One region of the Azospirillum humicireducens genome, then DNA from elsewhere that is predicted to be linked to it. Evidence: predicted binding sites of a transcription regulator. Region 1 holds the regulator's gene; each other region holds the start of a gene.
The links. Region 1 encodes PhoB, which activates phosphate uptake and scavenging genes when phosphate is short. Its sites were predicted from a motif close to TNTCATAAAACTGTCA; they were not measured.
Positions count from the first base shown of each region.

Region 1 (5,561 bases):
ACGACGCGGTGGTGCTGAAGGTGCTGGGGGCGACGCGCGGCGACGTGCTGCGCGCCTTCCTGCTGGAATACGGGCTGCTCGGCCTGCTGACCGCTGTCATCGCCGGCGGCATCGGCACGCTGACCGCCTGGGCGGTGCTGCGCTTCCTGATGCGGTGGGAATGGAGCTTCCTGCCGTCGGCGGTGGTCACCACCGCCTTGCTCAGCACGGCGATCACGCTCGCTTTCGGGTTCTATGGTACTTGGCGGGCATTGGGCCAGCCGTCCGCGCCATTGCTTCGCAACGAGTGATTCCCCCAGCGGAAAGCCATAGCAAAAACGAAACGTGAAAGCTTTTTCATCTTGGAGAACCGCTGCCGATTCCTATTGAACCGTATTGCGGACTCGCCAATATGTCATCCCGACGGGATCACCCTATTCCACCGAGGAAACCAACATGGCAGACCCGACCTATAACCGCTTCGCGACCGCAGGCCGCGCGACAGATCGGGGATACTTCGACGAAGGCCTGCGGCAGCACATGCTGCGCGTGTACAACTACATGGGCGCCGGCCTGATTCTGACGGGTCTGGTCGCCGCCCTGGTGTCGTCCAGCCCGGCCATGATGGCGACCATCTTCGGCACGCCGCTGAAGTGGGTTGTGATGCTGGCTCCGCTGGCTTTCGTGATGGTGCTGTCCTTCGGCATCCAGCGCCTGTCCTTCGCATCGGCACAGATGATCTTCTGGGCCTATTGCGGCGCGATGGGCCTGTCGATGTCGGCCATCTTCCTGGTCTTCACCGGGGCGTCGATCGCGCTGACCTTCTTCGTCACCGCCGCGACCTTCCTGGCGATGAGCCTGTACGGCTACACCACGAAGGCCGACCTGTCGAAGATGGGCTCGTTCCTGATGATGGGCGTCATCGGCCTCGTCATCGCCGGCCTGGCGAACATCTTCTTCCAGTCGCCGGCCCTGCACTTCGCGATCTCCGCCATCGGCGTGCTGATCTTCACCGGCCTGACCGCCTACGACACCCAGGCGATCAAGGAAAGCTACGCCGAGGGCTACGATCACGAGAGCACCGGCAAGCTGGCCCTGATGGGCGCTCTGACGCTCTACCTGGACTTCATCAACCTGTTCCAGTTCCTGCTGCAGTTCCTGGGTCAGCGCAACAACGACTGATCGCGGGACTTCTGATCGGACACGCAGAGCATCGAAACAGCCGCCCGGAAGCACCCGCTTCCGGGCGGTTTTCTTTTGGGCCCGCTCAGGACTCCACCGTCACCGGATCGCCGACCTTGAGACCCAGCACGCCCTCGGCACGCCCGCGGTTGACGGCGATCTCGGCCAGGCCGTTGGAGTTCTCATACCACAGCGGCTCTCCCGGCCCGACGGCACCGAAGGTGCGGGCGCGGGTGACGCGGGCGCCACCGGCGGTCAGCAGCGCGTCGGCGGGCAGGGCGGAGGCCCGCAGGCCGGTCATGGCGTTGCCGTAGACATCGACATAGACGATGCGCGGCAGCTCGTCCGGCCAGTCCGGGCGGTCGATGGCGGCGAGATCGAGCGGGCTGCGCTGCACCGGCCGGCCGGTCGCCAGATCGGCGGCGACGGGGGCGAACAGGTCGCGGCCATGGAAGCTGGCGGACAGCCGGTCCGGAATCCAGTCGATGGCCCAGGCGTTTAGCGACGTTGCGCGGCGGGCGATCAGGGCGAAGAGGCCGTTGTCGGGGCCGACGAACCAGCGCCCGTCCGCCTCGACCATCACCGGAAGCCGGTCGGTGCCGACGCCGGGATCGACGACACAGAGAAAGATGCTGCCGGCGGGGAAGGCCGGGGCATAGGCCGCCAGGAGATAGGCCGACAGTTGCGGGTCGAAGGCGGGGGCGTCGGCGAACAGGTCGATGACCGGGGCGGTGGGCGCCTGTTGCACCAGCACCGCCTTCATCTGGCCGGTGTAGGGGCCGGAGAGGCCGAAGTCGGTGAAGAGCAGGATCATGGGGTTTCGTTCTCTCCGCGGTTTTGCCCCCTCCCTAACCCTCCCCCGCTTGTCAGCGGGAGAGGGAACTCCGCTGCTCCTTCGCATATTCTCAGCCTGACAAGCGTCCTACCCCCTCTCCCGCGAAGCGGGGGAGGGATGGGGAGGGGGCACCCGAAGCCAGCACCCTCACACCGACTTCGTATCCAGCGCATACCCCGCCGACCGTACGGTGCGGATCAGGTCCAGCTCGTCCTCTTCGTTCATCGCCTTGCGCAGGCGGCGGATGTGAACGTCGACCGTACGCGGCTCGACATACACGTCGTGGCCCCACACCAGATCGAGCAGCTGTTCGCGCGAGAAGACGCGGCCGGGATGCTGCATGAAGTGGCGCAGCAGGCGGAATTCCGTCGGGCCGAGATGGACATCGCGCCCATTGCGCCTTACGCGGTGGGCGGCCAGATCCATAGTCACGTCGGCGAAGGTCAGCACCTCGTCCGTCATGCCGGGCGAGGCGCGGCGCAGCACCGCGCGCATGCGCGCCACCAGCTCGGTCGGCGAGAAGGGCTTGGTGATGTAGTCGTCGGCGCCGGAATTCAGGCCGCGCACCCGGTCGCCTTCCTCGCCGCGGGCGGTCAGCATGATGATCGGGATGTCGCGGGTCTTGGCGTTGCGGCGCAGCTGGCGGCAGACCTCCAGCCCGCTCATCAGCGGCAGCATCCAGTCGAGCAGCACGATGTGCGGCGTCTGTTCACCGGCGGCCAGCAGGGCCTCCTCGCCGTCGCTGGCGGTGGCGACGCGGAAGCCTTCCTTTTCCAGGTTGTACTTCAACAGCGTCAGAATGTCGGCCTCGTCCTCGACGACCAGGACGAGCGGCTTCAGGGCCGCGTTCATGGAGGCTCCGTTCACAGCGCGCGTCTCGACGTTAACCGGCATGGGACAGCCTTTTCAACAAAGGAGGGAAGGGGCGCAAGCATTGGCAAGGGCTCGGGAGCAGGGCTCAGCCATAGCGGCCGGTGATGTAGCCCTGGGTGCGCTCGTCGCGCGGGTTGGTGAAGATTTCCTCGGTGTCGTCGCACTCCACCATCTCGCCCAGATGGAAGAAGGCGGTGCGCTGCGACACGCGGGCGGCCTGCTGCATGTTGTGGGTGACGATGACGATGGTGTAGTTGGCCCGCAGCTCGTCGATCAGCTCCTCGATATGGGCGGTCGCAATGGGGTCGAGCGCCGAGCAGGGCTCGTCCATCAGGATCACCTCGGGGCTTACGGCGATGGCGCGGGCGATGCACAGCCGCTGCTGCTGGCCGCCGGACAGGCTGGTTCCGGGCTCGCGCAGGCGGTCCTTGACCTCCGCCCACAGGCCGGCGCGCTTGAGCGACGTCTGCACCACCTCGTCCAGCTCGTCACGGCCCGAGGCCAAGCCGTGGATGCGCGGGCCGTAGGCGATGTTGTCGTAGATCGACTTGGGGAAGGGGTTCGGCTTCTGGAACACCATGCCGACGCGGGCGCGCAGCTGCACCGCATCGACAGCCTTGCCGTAGACATCCTCGCCATCCAGCGCGATCCGCCCTTCGACCCGGCAGTCCTCGATGGTATCGTTCATCCGGTTCAGGCAGCGCAGGAAGGTCGATTTGCCGCAGCCGGACGGGCCGATCAGCGCCAGCACCCGGTTCTCATGGATGTCCAGGTCGATGCCCTTCAACGCCTGCTTTGCGCCGTAGAACACCTTTACCCCGCGGGCGGTCATCTTTGCCGGCAGGTCCGCACCGGACCGCTGGCCAGGGTGGTTGTCTGCGCGGGGCCGCAGCTTCAGCGGGTTCTGAATGCTCATGGCGCTTACCACCGTCTCTCGAAAATCTTGCGCAGGATCACGGCCGTCCCGTTCAGCAGGATCAGGATGCCGAGCAGGATCAGGATCGCCGCAGAGGTGCGTTCGGTGAAGGCACGCTCCGGGCTGTCCGCCCACATGTAGATCTGCACCGGAAGCACCGTGGCGCTGTCGGTCAGCCCATGGGGCACGTCGACGATGAAGGCGACCATGCCGATCATCAGCAGCGGCGCCGTCTCTCCCAGCGCGCGGGCCATGCCGATGATGGTTCCGGTAAGGATGCCGGGCATCGCCAGCGGCAGGACATGGTGCAGAACCGTCTGCAGGGGCGAGGCGCCGATGCCCAGCGCCGCCTCGCGGATCGATGGCGGCACCGCCTTCAATGCGACACGGGCCGAGATGATGATCACCGGCAGCGTCATCAGCGCCATCACCAGCCCGCCGACCAGCGGCGCCGAACGCGGCATGCCGAAGAAGCCCAGGAACACCGCCAGACCCAGCAGGCCGAAGATGATCGACGGCACCGCGGCGAGGTTGTTGATGTTCACCTCGATCAGGTCGGTCCAGCGGTTCTTCGGCGCGAATTCCTCCAGATAGACCGCGGCGGAGATGCCGACCGGCACCGACAGCGCCATTGTCACCAGGAGCGTCAGCAGCGAGCCGACGATGGCGCCGCCGATGCCGGCCTGCTCCGGCTCCCGGCTGTCGCCGGCGGTGAACAGGGTGGTGTTGAAGCCCTGCGCCAGCGCGCCGGAAGCCAGCAGCGCATCGGCCGCAGCGATCTTGGCGTCGCTGAGCCCGCGCTCGCTCTCCGGCAAATCACGGCGGTAGCGGCCCTTGACCAGCTGGTCGATCTCGTCGTCGGCGCGCACCCAGACGGTCAGCGTGGTGCCGACCAGCGCCGGGTTCTTGGCGACCATCGCCTCCAGCTCGTAGGGCGCGCCCGACGACAGCAGGTCGTTCAGCACGCGCTTGCCGGCGCGGTCGGTCACCTGCGGGAACTGGGCATGGAGCGCCCGGCGCAGGATGGGGGCATAGTTGCGCTCAGCCACCTCGGCCGGGTCCAGCGTCACCTCCAGCCGGATCCGCGCTTCCCAGAAGGCGGTGCTGCCCTTGGCGACGATCGAGCCCAGCAGCACCACCAGCATCAGCGCAGCCAGCGCCACCGCCGCCGCCCCGGCCAGCCGGAAGCGGCGTTCCGCGGCATGGCGGGCGCGCAGGCGGCGGGCGAAGGCCTCGCTCCGGACGCGCGACTTCGCCGGACCGTGGGAGCCGGGGAAGGAGGCAGGGGAGGGCGTCACGGCCGCCGCGTCCTGCTCGACGAGGTCAGTCATATTTTTCCCGATAGGTCCGGACCACCCGCAGGGCGACCATGTTGAGGCAGAGCGTGACGAGGAACAGCACAAGGCCGAGACCGAAGGCCGACAGAGTCTTCGGGCTGTCGAACTCCTGGTCGCCGACCAGAAGGGTGGCGATCTGGGTGGTGACGGTGGTCACAGCCTGCAGCGGGTTGGCGGTCATGTTGGCGGTCAGGCCGGACGCCATGGTGACGATCATCGTCTCGCCGATGGCGCGGCTGACCGCCAGCATCACCGCGGCGACGATGCCCGGCAGCGCCGCCGGCAGGACCACCTGCTTGATGGTTTCCGACTTGGTGGCGCCGAGACCATAGGAGCCGTCGCGCAGGCTCTGCGGCACCGCATTGATGACGTCGTCCGACAGCGAACTGACGAAGGGGATGATCATCACCCCCATGACGATGCCGGCCGCCAGCGCCGA
Region 1 is NZ_CP015285.1:2,578,120-2,583,680, forward strand. It holds gene A6A40_RS12090 (ABC transporter permease) at 1-290, shown strand, start outside; gene A6A40_RS12095 (Bax inhibitor-1/YccA family protein) at 436-1,161, shown strand; gene A6A40_RS12100 (SAM hydrolase/SAM-dependent halogenase family protein) at 1,247-1,975, opposite strand; gene phoB (phosphate regulon transcriptional regulator PhoB) at 2,144-2,848, opposite strand; gene pstB (phosphate ABC transporter ATP-binding protein PstB) at 2,955-3,701, opposite strand; gene pstA (phosphate ABC transporter permease PstA) at 3,791-5,116, opposite strand; gene pstC (phosphate ABC transporter permease subunit PstC) at 5,109-5,561, opposite strand, start outside.

Region 2 (5,561 bases), 1.1 Mb from region 1:
GCATGGCGCGGTCCTTGCGCATGCAGACGCTGGCCGAGGGGGTGGAGACAGAGGAGCAGTATCACTGTCTGGCCACCATGGGCTGCGACCAGTGCCAGGGCTATCTGCTGGGCCGTCCCATGCCCTATGAGGATTTCCTGGCCTTCGTCCGCCGCGATGCCGGCACGGCTCAGGCGCAGTTGGCCGAAGTGGTGCAATAGGCGCGGGGGCCGGGCTGCACGGCCCCGCCGTCCGCCTTACCCATACCGCAGCAGCCGCGTGCCGTTGGCCTTCAGCCAGGCCCGCGGCAGCTCGACATCCCGACCGGCTGTCAGGCTGGCGCACAGCGCCCAGAAGCGCGGGGAGTGGTTCATCTCGCGCAGGTGGGCAACCTCATGGCCGACGACATAGTCCAGCACCGGTTCCGGCGTCAGGATCAGGCGCCAGGAGAAGGACAGACGGCCGGTGGACGAACAGCTTCCCCAACGGCTCCTGGTGTCGCGGATGGTGACGGCGGCGACGCGGGCGCCGATGGACTCGGCCTTGACGCGGGCACGGGTCGACAGTTCCCGCTTCGCCTCGGCGGTCAGGAAATCGCGGACACGGCGGGCGACATGCTCCGGCTGGCCGCCGACCAGCAGGGCGCCCTCCTCGATCCGGGTCGGGCCGCGCAGGGCGGGGTCGTGGCGGATCACATGATCGACGCCGAGGTACGGCACACTGGCCCCGTCGGCGAAGGGCAGGGAGGGCGGCATCGCCGCCAGACGCGCCCGCAGCCAGCCGTCATGCCGGCCGACGAATTGGCGGGCGTCGGTCTCCGATACGCCGACCGGAACGACAACCTGGACCAGCCCGCGGCCGGCATCGACGCGCAGGGTCATCCGGGTGGCGCGCGCACTCTCCCGCAGCTCCAGCGGAATCGGCAGGCCGGATATCTCCAGCGCCCGCGGCGGCTGGGGTGGCCGGGCGGCGGAACGCTTGCGTCTGCGCAAGAGGGCGGGGAGAGGAGGGCGGCGCTGCACCATGCCGTCTTATAGCGCGGCTGCGGCCTTATGCGAAAGCGTCCTCCCACCTTGGCGGTAACGGAGTTAAGGCGCAGCCTCGGCTTAAAGCATTAGGGCCTTCGAACGAACCATAGGCTATGGGGTGGACTGAGGTCACATTTGACACGATCGATCGGAGCACAAGATAAAGCAGAGGTAACGCGGCGGTCCCATGATCTCCGGTATCCCACAGTTCAGAATGCCTTTCTTTCTATCTTCGGTCTTCCCCGCAGTTTTACCGAGTACATGCCGATGCCACTCATCCAAGGACAGACGCCGACCCGCGCGGACTGGTTCGACGCGCTGCTGTCGGCCAACGACGCTCCCCATGCGTTGCTTGGCGGAGATGGGCGCGTGCTGGTGGCGAACCGTGCCTTTGCCGAAGCTCTGGGCCGTGCGCCGGATGCGGCGGAAGGGCGAACACTGGCAGAGGGCGGGCTGGCTGCGGAGGCGGCCGCCGCAATCGACCTGCTGCGGCGCCAAGTGCTGGCGACCGGCGCCCCGGCCGTCGGTGCCGGACCGTTTCCCGGTCTTGGGCGGGCCGTGACGTTGAGCCCGGTGCGGGATGCCGGCGGCGCCATCCGTGCGGTGGCGCTGATCGCGGACGCCGGCGTGACCGCCCTGGAGGAGGCGCGGGCGGATGCCGCGCAGGCGCGTGCCGATGCGGAGCGCGCCCGCACCGCCAAGGGCAAGTTCCTGTCGGCGGCCAGCCATGACCTGCGCCAGCCCTTCCAGGCGATGCACCTGTTCCACCATCTGCTGGTCGGCCGGCTGACCGATCCGACCTCCATCGAGCTGGCGAACAAGCTGGAGCAGGCGATCGTCGGCGGCGAGACCCTGCTGCGCGCCCTTCTGGAGGTGTCGGCGCTGGAAGCCGGGCTGGTCACGGCTAAGCCGCAGACCTTCCCGGTCGACGAACTGCTCGCCAAGATGCTGGAGGAGTTCGGGCCGGAGGCGGAGGCCAAGGGGCTGCGCTTCAACGTCCGACCGCTCGACGCCCAGGTCACCAGCGATCCCGTGCTGATGGAACGGCTTCTGCGGCCGATCCTGGCGAACGCCCTGCGCTATACCCTGACGGGCGGCATCCTGCTGGCGGCGCGGCGGCGCGGCGGCACTCTGCGCATCGAGGTTTGGGACACCGGTGTCGGCATCGACCCGGCCAACCTTGGGGTGATCTTCGAGGACTTCCACCAGCTCGGCAATCCCGGCCGCGACCGCAAGCAGGGGCTGGGGCTGGGGCTCGCCATCGTGCGGCGGCTGGCGCAGGTGCTGGGGCACCCGGTGACGGTGCGCTCCAAGCTCGGCAAGGGCTCGGTCTTCGCGGTCGAGGTGCCGTTGTCCGGTTGCGACGGCGACCGGTCGGGCGACGATCCCGCCGACAGCGAGCCCGAACCGGCCGCCGGCACCCAGGCCGCTTCCGCTCCGGCAAAGGCCGGGACGGTGCTGGTGATCGAGGACGACGCCATGCAGTTGGAGGGGATCGGCATGCTGCTGCGCGGCTGGGGCTATGCCGTCATCCCCGCCCGCGGCATCGTCGAGGCCTGTGCCGAGTTGGACAATGCCGCCGCCGCCCCGGATCTCGTGCTCTCCGACCTGCGCCTGTCGGGCCCGGAAACCGGCATCGACGCCATCCAGGCGGTGCGCGCCCGCTGCGGCCGGCGCGTGCCGGGCGTCATCGTGACCGGGGACACCGACCCCGACCGGCTGCGCAGCGTCGACCGCAGCGGGCTGCCCCTGGTGCACAAACCTTGCGATCCCCGGGCGCTGCGCCGCCTGCTCTCCCGCAGCATGAAGGCGGGTGCCGCACCCGCTTCGAATGGCGCGAACCGGCCGGACGTCACCTGTTCGCGATAGTCTTTCCGCGCCTGCGCATTTTCGCTCCGCAACACTCCGGTCGGCGGCTGGCCTGCGTCATGAAGCTGCGATACGGCGTCTTGACAGAGCCGGCTCGGCGTGGGCAGTGTGACGCTTAGAGCAACCAAACAATTTCGGAAGCGATCATCGGGTTGTCGGCGCTTTTCGCAAGCGCAAACAGATGGCCCAGCAAATGGCCGCATGCGTCTGCCACCAAAACTTCACGAAAGCGTCGCGGGATGGCAACCCGTTGCCCTCATGACAACCGCGAACCATACCGGGACAGGGAGACCCACCGCATGTTGACCCGCCGCAAGCTTGCCCTCCTGACGGGCGCCGCCACCACCACCGCGCTGCTCCTCGCCGCGCTGCCGGGCTCCGCGCTCGCCCAAGGCAAGACGGTGATCGATTTCTGGCACGGCCTGCCGCAGCCGCTGGGCGGCCAGCTGGAGCAGGTCGTCAAGGAGTTCAACGACAGCCAGCAGGCGGTCCAGGTCAACGCCTCGTACAAGGGCGCCTATCCCGAGACGATGCAGGCCGCCATCGCCGCGTTCCGCGCCGGCAACGCGCCGCACGTCGTGCAGATGTTCGAGGTCGGCACCGCCACCATGATGGCCGCCGGCCCGGCGATCAAGCCGGTCTACCAGCTGATGCAGGAGACGGGGGCGGCCTTCGACGCCAACGCCTACATCCCGGCGGTGAAGGGGTATTACTCGTCCAAGGACGGGAAGATGATGGCGCTGCCGTTCAACAGCTCCAGCACCATCATGTTCTACAACAAGGACGCCTTCCAGAAGGCCGGCCTCGACCCGAACAAGCCGCCGGCGACCTGGCCGGAGATGATCGAGGCGACGAAGAAGCTGAAGGCGTCGGGCTCCACCTGCCCGATGACCACCTCCTGGCCGGTGTGGGCGCAGTTCGAACAGCTGGGCGCCATCCACAACACTCCCTTCGCCAGCCAGGCCAACGGTTTCGGTGGGCTGAACGCCGAGCTGAAGATCGACGCGCCGCTCTACGTCAAGCATGTGCAGACTCTGATCGACATGCAGAAGGAGGGGCTGTTCAAGTATGGCGGCCGTGACAACAAGCCGGACGCCCTGTTCCCGTCGGGCGAATGCGCGATGATCCACGGCTCGTCCGGCCTGCGCAGCCGCATCCTGAAGGAGGCGACCTTCGCCTGGGGTGCCGCCCCGCTGCCCTACTGGCCGGATTTCGCCAAGGACGGGCCGAAGAACAGCATCATCGGCGGCGCCGCCTTCTGGGTCATGACCTCGCCCAAGCGCACGCCGGCCGAATACAAGGCGGTGTCGCAGTTCTTCAGCTACCTTGCCAAGCCCGAGGTGGATTCCAAGTGGCACATGGACACCGGTTATGTCCCGGTGACGATGAAGGGCTTCGAACTGACCAAGGCCCAGGGCTATTACGAGAAGAATCCCGGCGCCGACGTGCCGGCCGCCCAACTGACCCGCACGCCCACCACCGAGAACAGCATGGGCCTCCGCCTGGGCAACCTGCCGGAGATCCGCAACATCATCCAGGAAGAGCTTGAGAAGGCCTTCCAGGGCCAGCAGGACGCCAAACAGGCTCTGGACTCCGCGGTGAAGCGCGGCAACGCCGTGCTGCGCAACTTCGAGCGCGCCAACAAGGGCTGATCCACTGAAGGCTCCCCCTCTCCCCCACTGGGGAGAGGGGGGCCCCCCGAATGTGCGCCATCCAACCCACGAAAGACCATCCTTTGCAGCGTCGCGTGACATTCGACAACCGGCTGCTGCCCTATCTGCTGCTCGCGCCGCAGGTGGCGGTGACGCTGGTGTTCTTCATCTGGCCGGCGGCCCAGGCGGTGTGGCAGTCTGTGCATCTGCAGGACGCCTTCGGCATCCGCAGCGAGTTCGTCTGGTTCGAGAATTTCGAACATGTGCTGACCGACCCGAACTATCTCGACACGCTGAAAGTCACCGTCGTCTTCAGCGTCGCGGTCACCGTGCTGTCGATGGGCACTGCGCTGCTGCTGGCGGTGCTGGCCGATTCCAAGATCAAGGGTGCGCGCGCCTACAAGACGCTGCTGATCTGGCCCTATGCCCTGGCCCCGGCCGTCGCCGCGGTGCTGTGGATGTTCATCTTCAACCCCGACATCGGATCCTTCGGCCTGGCGCTGAAGTCGCTGGGCTATGACTGGGACTACCGGCTGAACGGCGGGCAGGCGCTGTGGATGGTCATCATGGCCGCCAGCTGGAAGCAGGTGGCCTACAACTTCATCTTCTTCCTGGCCGGCCTGCAGGCGATCCCGCGCTCGGTGATGGAGGCGGCCGCCATCGACGGTGCCGGTCCGGTGCGGCGCTTCTGGACCATCACCTTCCCGCTCTTGTCGCCGACCACCTTCTTCCTGCTGGTGGTCGACATGGTCTATGCCTTCTTCGAGACCTTCGGCACCATCCATGCCCTGACCCAGGGCGGGCCGGGCAAGGCGACGGAGACGCTGATCTTCCGCGTCTATCACGACGGCGTGGTCAACAACGATCTCGGCGGATCGTCGGCCCAGTCGGTGATCCTGATGGTGATCGTCATCGCTCTGACGGCGGTGCAGTTCCGCTTCATCGAGCGCAAGGTCCATTACGCATGAAGCCGACCCGATTCATCGACCTCGTGCCGCACATCGTGCTGATCGTCGGCGTGCTGGTCTTCGCC
Region 2 is NZ_CP015285.1:517,517-523,077, forward strand. It holds gene A6A40_RS02370 (bifunctional diguanylate cyclase/phosphodiesterase) at 1-200, shown strand, start outside; gene A6A40_RS02375 (M48 family metallopeptidase) at 237-1,004, opposite strand; gene A6A40_RS02380 (hybrid sensor histidine kinase/response regulator) at 1,275-2,876, shown strand; gene ugpB (sn-glycerol-3-phosphate ABC transporter substrate-binding protein UgpB) at 3,176-4,528, shown strand; gene ugpA (sn-glycerol-3-phosphate ABC transporter permease UgpA) at 4,612-5,496, shown strand; gene ugpE (sn-glycerol-3-phosphate ABC transporter permease UgpE) at 5,493-5,561, shown strand, end outside.
Region 2: the regulator PhoB is predicted to act here: its motif matches at 3,085-3,100, upstream of ugpB (sn-glycerol-3-phosphate ABC transporter substrate-binding protein UgpB).

Region 3 (5,561 bases), 1.5 Mb from region 1:
ATATATGCGCCGCGTGCGCCATTGCCACCGGCGCCTGGCGCGGGTCGGTCATGACCAGAAGGGCGGCACGGCGCGGAAGCGCTTCCACAGCTCGGGCAGGGCCTTGCGCCGCTTGTCCGATTGGCGTTCGATCCAGGCGGCGACGGCGGTGGCTGTCTTCGGGTCCGCAGCCTTCAGTTCGCCCAGCATGCGGGCGCCGATGACGGCATCCTGTTCGGCATCCAGCGCCGCCTGCAGCGGTTCCAGCGCCGCGAAGAAGGGCAGGGTGGCAGCCTCCGGATAAAGGCCGCGGAAGAAGTCGGCGGTGTAGCGCAGGCTGCGCAGCCGGCGGCGCAGCTTGTCGCGCGCCTTGGCATCCTCCGGCGGCTTGGCCGTCTTGCCGAGCTTCGCCATGCGGGCGGACAGCCAGCCGCCGGCCAGCGTGCCGACCGGCGCCGACAGCATGGCGCGGCGGTCGCCCTCGGCCTCCGACACCCAGCGGCCATGCTCCAGCCACGCCCCCAGCGCCAGGACCATGGTGGTGCAGCCGGGCGCCAGGATCGCCGCCATCGCTTCCCGCGCCGGACCTGCCCCGGCGGAGCGTGCGAGCGAGGCCAGCCGGTCCAGCGCCTTGCGGTCGGTGCCCGGCAATGCCGCGGTGTCGGCGAGAAGAGGATCGATCACCCCGGACATCAGCACGTCCCAGCCCCGCGCCGGGCCCAGCCGTTTCGCCAGCGCCCGGCTTTCCTCCACCAGCCGGTCGGCCTCCGGTGACGCGATCAGCGGCGCGAAAAGGCGATGGGCGATGCGCAGCCGGCGCAGCGCGATTCGCATCCGGTGCAGCCCCTCCACATCGCTGCCACCGAGCGCGCAGGCCTCGTTGGCGAGGAACTGGCGCAGCGCTTGGCGCATGATGTGGCGGTAGGCCTCGGCCACCGTGGTCAGGGGCGACAGACCGAGCGGCTCGGCCTCAACCGGTCCGGGTGCCTTGCCTGTGACCAGCCGAAGCCCGGCTTCCGCCTTGCTGTCATTACCGATGCGCATGGGGATGGCGGCCTGCAGGGTCAGCGCCAGATCGAACAGGCTGGCGACCTTGCCGGCCTTCAGTTCGAGTTCCACCTCGCTGATCGGCAGCGAGTTGCCGCCGGCATAGACCCGTCCGTCATCGACCGCCATCTCCACCGCCGTCAGCGGATCGGGGCGGAGCAGCAGGGTGGTGCGTTTGAAATCGGTGATGAACAGGCAATCCAACTCGTCGAGAGCCGCCGCCGGCACCAGACCGGCGACTCCGGGATCGGTCAGAACAGCGCGGTCCACCGCCTCGCCCGCGACGGTCCAGTCCCACTCCCTGCGCACCGCGACCGCGGCGGAATCGCCGGGGCTGGCGCTGTTGACCGTCTTCAGCGTCTGGACGAAGCGGTCGCCCTCCTGCCGCACGCGCAGCGCCACGCCGTTGCCCGCCAGCTTCAGGTCCGGCGTGTCGAAATAGGCGGTGCGCAGGCGCTGTGTGGCCGCCGGCCCGTCGGCGAGAGCCAGCAGAGCCGGCAGCGAGGCGACCCGCGCCAGATCCGCCGAGGCAGCATGGAGCTTGAGCTCCACCTCACGGAAGGCAGGAGCCGAAGGCTGCGCATCGGGGGCGGCGGACGGGTTGGCGGGCGGAATGGCGGGTGGCAAGGGGCGGCATCCTCCCGAATCCGGCCAAGGCGGCCTGGAATTGAACCGGTGGTTCCGTGGATACTCCAACCGCCGCCGCAGGTTAAGAGAGTTTACGCGGCTGCACAAAATCCGCCAGCCGGCCGGCGCCGAGCTCCAGCCCGGCCCAATGCGGCGTTTCGAAGACCAGGACCGCGCAGGCACCGGTCGGGAACTTGTCGGTCAGGTCGTGGCGCAGGCCATGGGCGCCACTGCCCGTAAGCGCATTGGCCAGTTCATGCAGATCAGGGTTGTGCGCCACCAGCATCAACCCCATCGCCGAATCCGGTGCGTCGCGCAGCCGCTCCAGCAATGTGCGGGCGCCGCACAGATACAGGCCGCGCTCATGCTCCACCGGCGGGTATGGCGCGCCCATCGCCGCCATCACCCGCTTGCGCGTCTCCACCGCCCGGACCGCGGTCGAACACAGGACGAGATCGATGTCGGCATGGTGCTTGGCGAGATAGCCGCCGACCAGCGTTGCCGCCTTCTCCCCACGGGCGTTGAGCGGACGGTCATGGTCCCCCAGCGACGGATCGTCCCAGGAGGATTTGGCATGGCGCAGCAGGAACAGCGTCTTCATGGCGGGATTCGGTCTTATTGGACGGGCCGCAGGGCGGGGGAGGGGTGGGAGATGGATCGGACCATCGCCAAATGGGAGTCCTGAAACCGTAACGCATGTGGGATACTCTGTCTGCCCACCATATAACGGTTGCCCGTTGCGCCGCATCGCGGTCTGGGGGCAAACGGGGATCCCAAGATTTCAGAGGTTGACGTGACGCATCTCCAGGAACTCGAGTCGGTCGGCATCGAGCCCAACGCTCCGGAACGCTTCATCAATCGGGAGCTGTCGTGGCTGGCCTTCAACCAGCGCGTCCTGGACGAGGCGGCCAATCCGAACCATCCGCTTCTGGAGCGGCTGCGCTTCCTGTCGATCTCCGCCAGCAACCTGGACGAATTCTACATGGTCCGCGTGGCCGGTCTGAAGGGGCAGGTGGCCGCCGGCGTGAAGGCGCCCAGCCCCGAGAATCTCACCCCTGCCCAGCAGCTGACGGCGGTCAAGCAGCGCATAGCGGCGCTCATGGACAGCCAGCAGGCCATGTGGCGCTCGCTGAAGGAGGAGCTGCGCGAGGCCGGGATCTCCGTCGTCGATCCCGCCGACCTCAGCGAGGGAGAACTGGATTGGCTGGAAGCCAAGTTCCTCGACGATATCTTCCCGATCCTGACGCCAATCGCCGTCGATCCGGCCCACCCCTTCCCGTTCCTGCCCAATCTGGGCTTCTCGCTGGCGCTGCAGCTTCACGATCCGGTCAAGGGCCGGCATATCGACGCGCTGGTGCCGCTGCCCACGCAGCTCGAGCGTTTCCTGCGTCTGCCCGGCTCGGATATCCGCTTCATCCAGCTGGAAAAGGTGGTGATGCAGTTCATCGACCGCCTGTTCCCTCCGTTCCAGGTCAAGGCGCACGGCGTCTTCCGTGTCCTGCGCGACAGCGAGATCGAAATCGAGGAAGAAGCGGAGGATCTGGTCCGCACCTTCGAAAGCGCGCTGAAGCGCCGCCGTCGCGGCAGCGTCATCAGGCTGGCCACCGACAGCGGCATGGCCGCCGACCTGCGCGAATTCCTGCGCCATGAGCTGAACGTGGCGTCGGACGACGTCTTCATCCTGGACGGGCTGATCGGCCTGACCGACACCAAGCTGCTGATCGTCGACGAGCGGCCGGATCTGGTCTTCCGCCCCTTCAACGCCCGCTTCCCCGAACGGATCCGCGATTTCGGCGGCGATTGCTTCGCGGCGATCCGCCACAAGGACATCGTCGTCCATCACCCCTACGAATCCTTCGACGTGGTGGTGCAGTTCATCCGGCAGGCGGCGCGCGACCCGCAGGTGGTGGCGATCAAGCAGACGCTCTACCGCACCAGCAAGGACAGCCCGATCGTCGCCGCCCTGATCGAGGCGGCGGAGGCCGGCAAGTCGGTGACCGCGCTGGTCGAGCTGAAGGCGCGCTTCGACGAGGAGGCGAACATCCGCTGGGCGCGCGATCTGGAACGTGCCGGCGCCCAGGTGGTCTACGGCTTCGTCGATCTGAAGACCCACGCCAAGGTGTCGCTGGTGGTGCGGCGCGAGAAGAAGGCGCTGCGCAGCTACGTCCATTTCGGGACCGGCAACTATCACCCGATCACGGCGAAGATCTACACCGACCTGTCCTTCTTCACCTGCGACCCGGCGCTGTGCCACGATGCCGCCGTCATGTTCAACTTCATGACCGGCTATGCCACGCCCAAGGTGCTGGAGAAGATCGCCATCGCGCCGATCACGCTGCGCCAACGCCTGTCCGACCTGATCGAGGCGGAGATCGCCCATGCAGCCGCCGGACGTCCGGCGGCGATCTGGGTGAAGCTGAACTCGCTGGTCGATCCGGTCATCATCGACAAGCTGTACAAGGCCTCGCAGGCCGGGGTGCAGATCGACATGATCATCCGCGGCATCTGCTGCCTGCGGCCGGGGGTGAAGGGGCTGTCGGAGAATATCCGGGTGCGCAGCATCGTCGGCCGCTTCCTGGAGCATGGCCGCGTCATCTGTTTCGGCAACGGCCACCCGATGCCCAGCAACCAAGCCAAGATCTTCATCTCCTCGGCCGACTGGATGACCCGAAACCTGGACCGCCGCATCGAGACACTGGTGCCCATCGAGAACCCGACGGTGCATGAACAGGTGCTCGACCAGATCATGGTCGCCAACATGAAGGACGATGCAAGCACCTGGAAGCTCGGCCCCGATGGCGTGTACCATCGGGTCAAGGCTGGCCCTGATGCGTTCAGCGCCCATAATTACTTCATGACCAACCCCAGCCTGTCGGGCCGGGGCAGCGCGCTCAGCAGCAAGCGCACGCCGCCGCGGCTCATGCTGCACGCGGTGTCCTGAGGACGGGTGACGGGAGTCTGAGTATGAGCCAGGACAATCGCGCGGCCGCTGTTCAGGGCGACGTTTCCGCAACATGGAATTCGTCGGCCGCGGGGGCGGCGGAGCGCGTCGGCGTGATCGACATCGGGTCCAACTCGATCCGGCTCGTCGTCTATGACGGGCTGACCCGCTCGCCGCTCGCCCTGTTCAACGAGAAGGTGCTGTGCGGCCTTGGCCGCGGGGTGGAGAAATCGGGTCTGCTGAACCCGGACGGCGTGGCCCAGGGTCTGGCGGCGCTGGAGCGCTTCGCCACGCTGGCCCAGGGCATGCGCGTCGGCCGGCTCGATGTGATCGCCACCGCCGCCGTGCGCGACGCCCGCGACGGTGCCGCCTTCGTCGATGCCATCCGCCGCCGTGCCGGCCTGACCGTCCGCGTCATCAGCGGGGAGGAGGAGGCGCGGCTGTCCGCCATGGGCGTGCTGTCCGGTACCCCCGGCGCCGACGGCCTCGTCGGCGACCTCGGCGGCGGCAGCCTGGAACTGGTCACGCTCGACCGCGGCGTGATCGGCAAGCAGGTGACTCTGCCGCTCGGTCCGCTGCGGCTGATGGAGGTCGGCGCATCCAAGGGCGGGCCGGTCAAGCTGATCGACCAGCATCTGGAATCGCTGCCCTGGCTGTCGACCATGAAGGGCCGGCCCTTCTATCCGGTCGGTGGCAGCTGGCGCGCCATCGCCAAGCTGCATATGGAGCAGTCCGGCCACCCGCTGCACATCATCCACCACTACACCATCCCGACAGCCGATGCGCGGGAGTTCAGCGGCCTTGTCGGCCGCCAGAGCCGCTCGTCGCTGGAGAAGATGGCGGGGTCACGCCGCCGGCTCGACACGCTGCCCTTCGCCGGGCTGGTGCTGGAGCGGCTGCTGCGCATCGCCCAGCCGTCGAAGCTGGTGTTTTCCGCCTACGGTCTGCGCGAAGGCCACCTCTATTC
Region 3 is NZ_CP015285.1:1,120,844-1,126,404, forward strand. It holds gene A6A40_RS05060 (CYTH and CHAD domain-containing protein) at 49-1,653, opposite strand; gene A6A40_RS05065 (SixA phosphatase family protein) at 1,736-2,254, opposite strand; gene A6A40_RS05070 (RNA degradosome polyphosphate kinase) at 2,447-4,594, shown strand; gene A6A40_RS05075 (Ppx/GppA family phosphatase) at 4,618-5,561, shown strand, end outside.
Region 3: the regulator PhoB is predicted to act here: its motif matches at 2,331-2,346, upstream of A6A40_RS05070 (RNA degradosome polyphosphate kinase).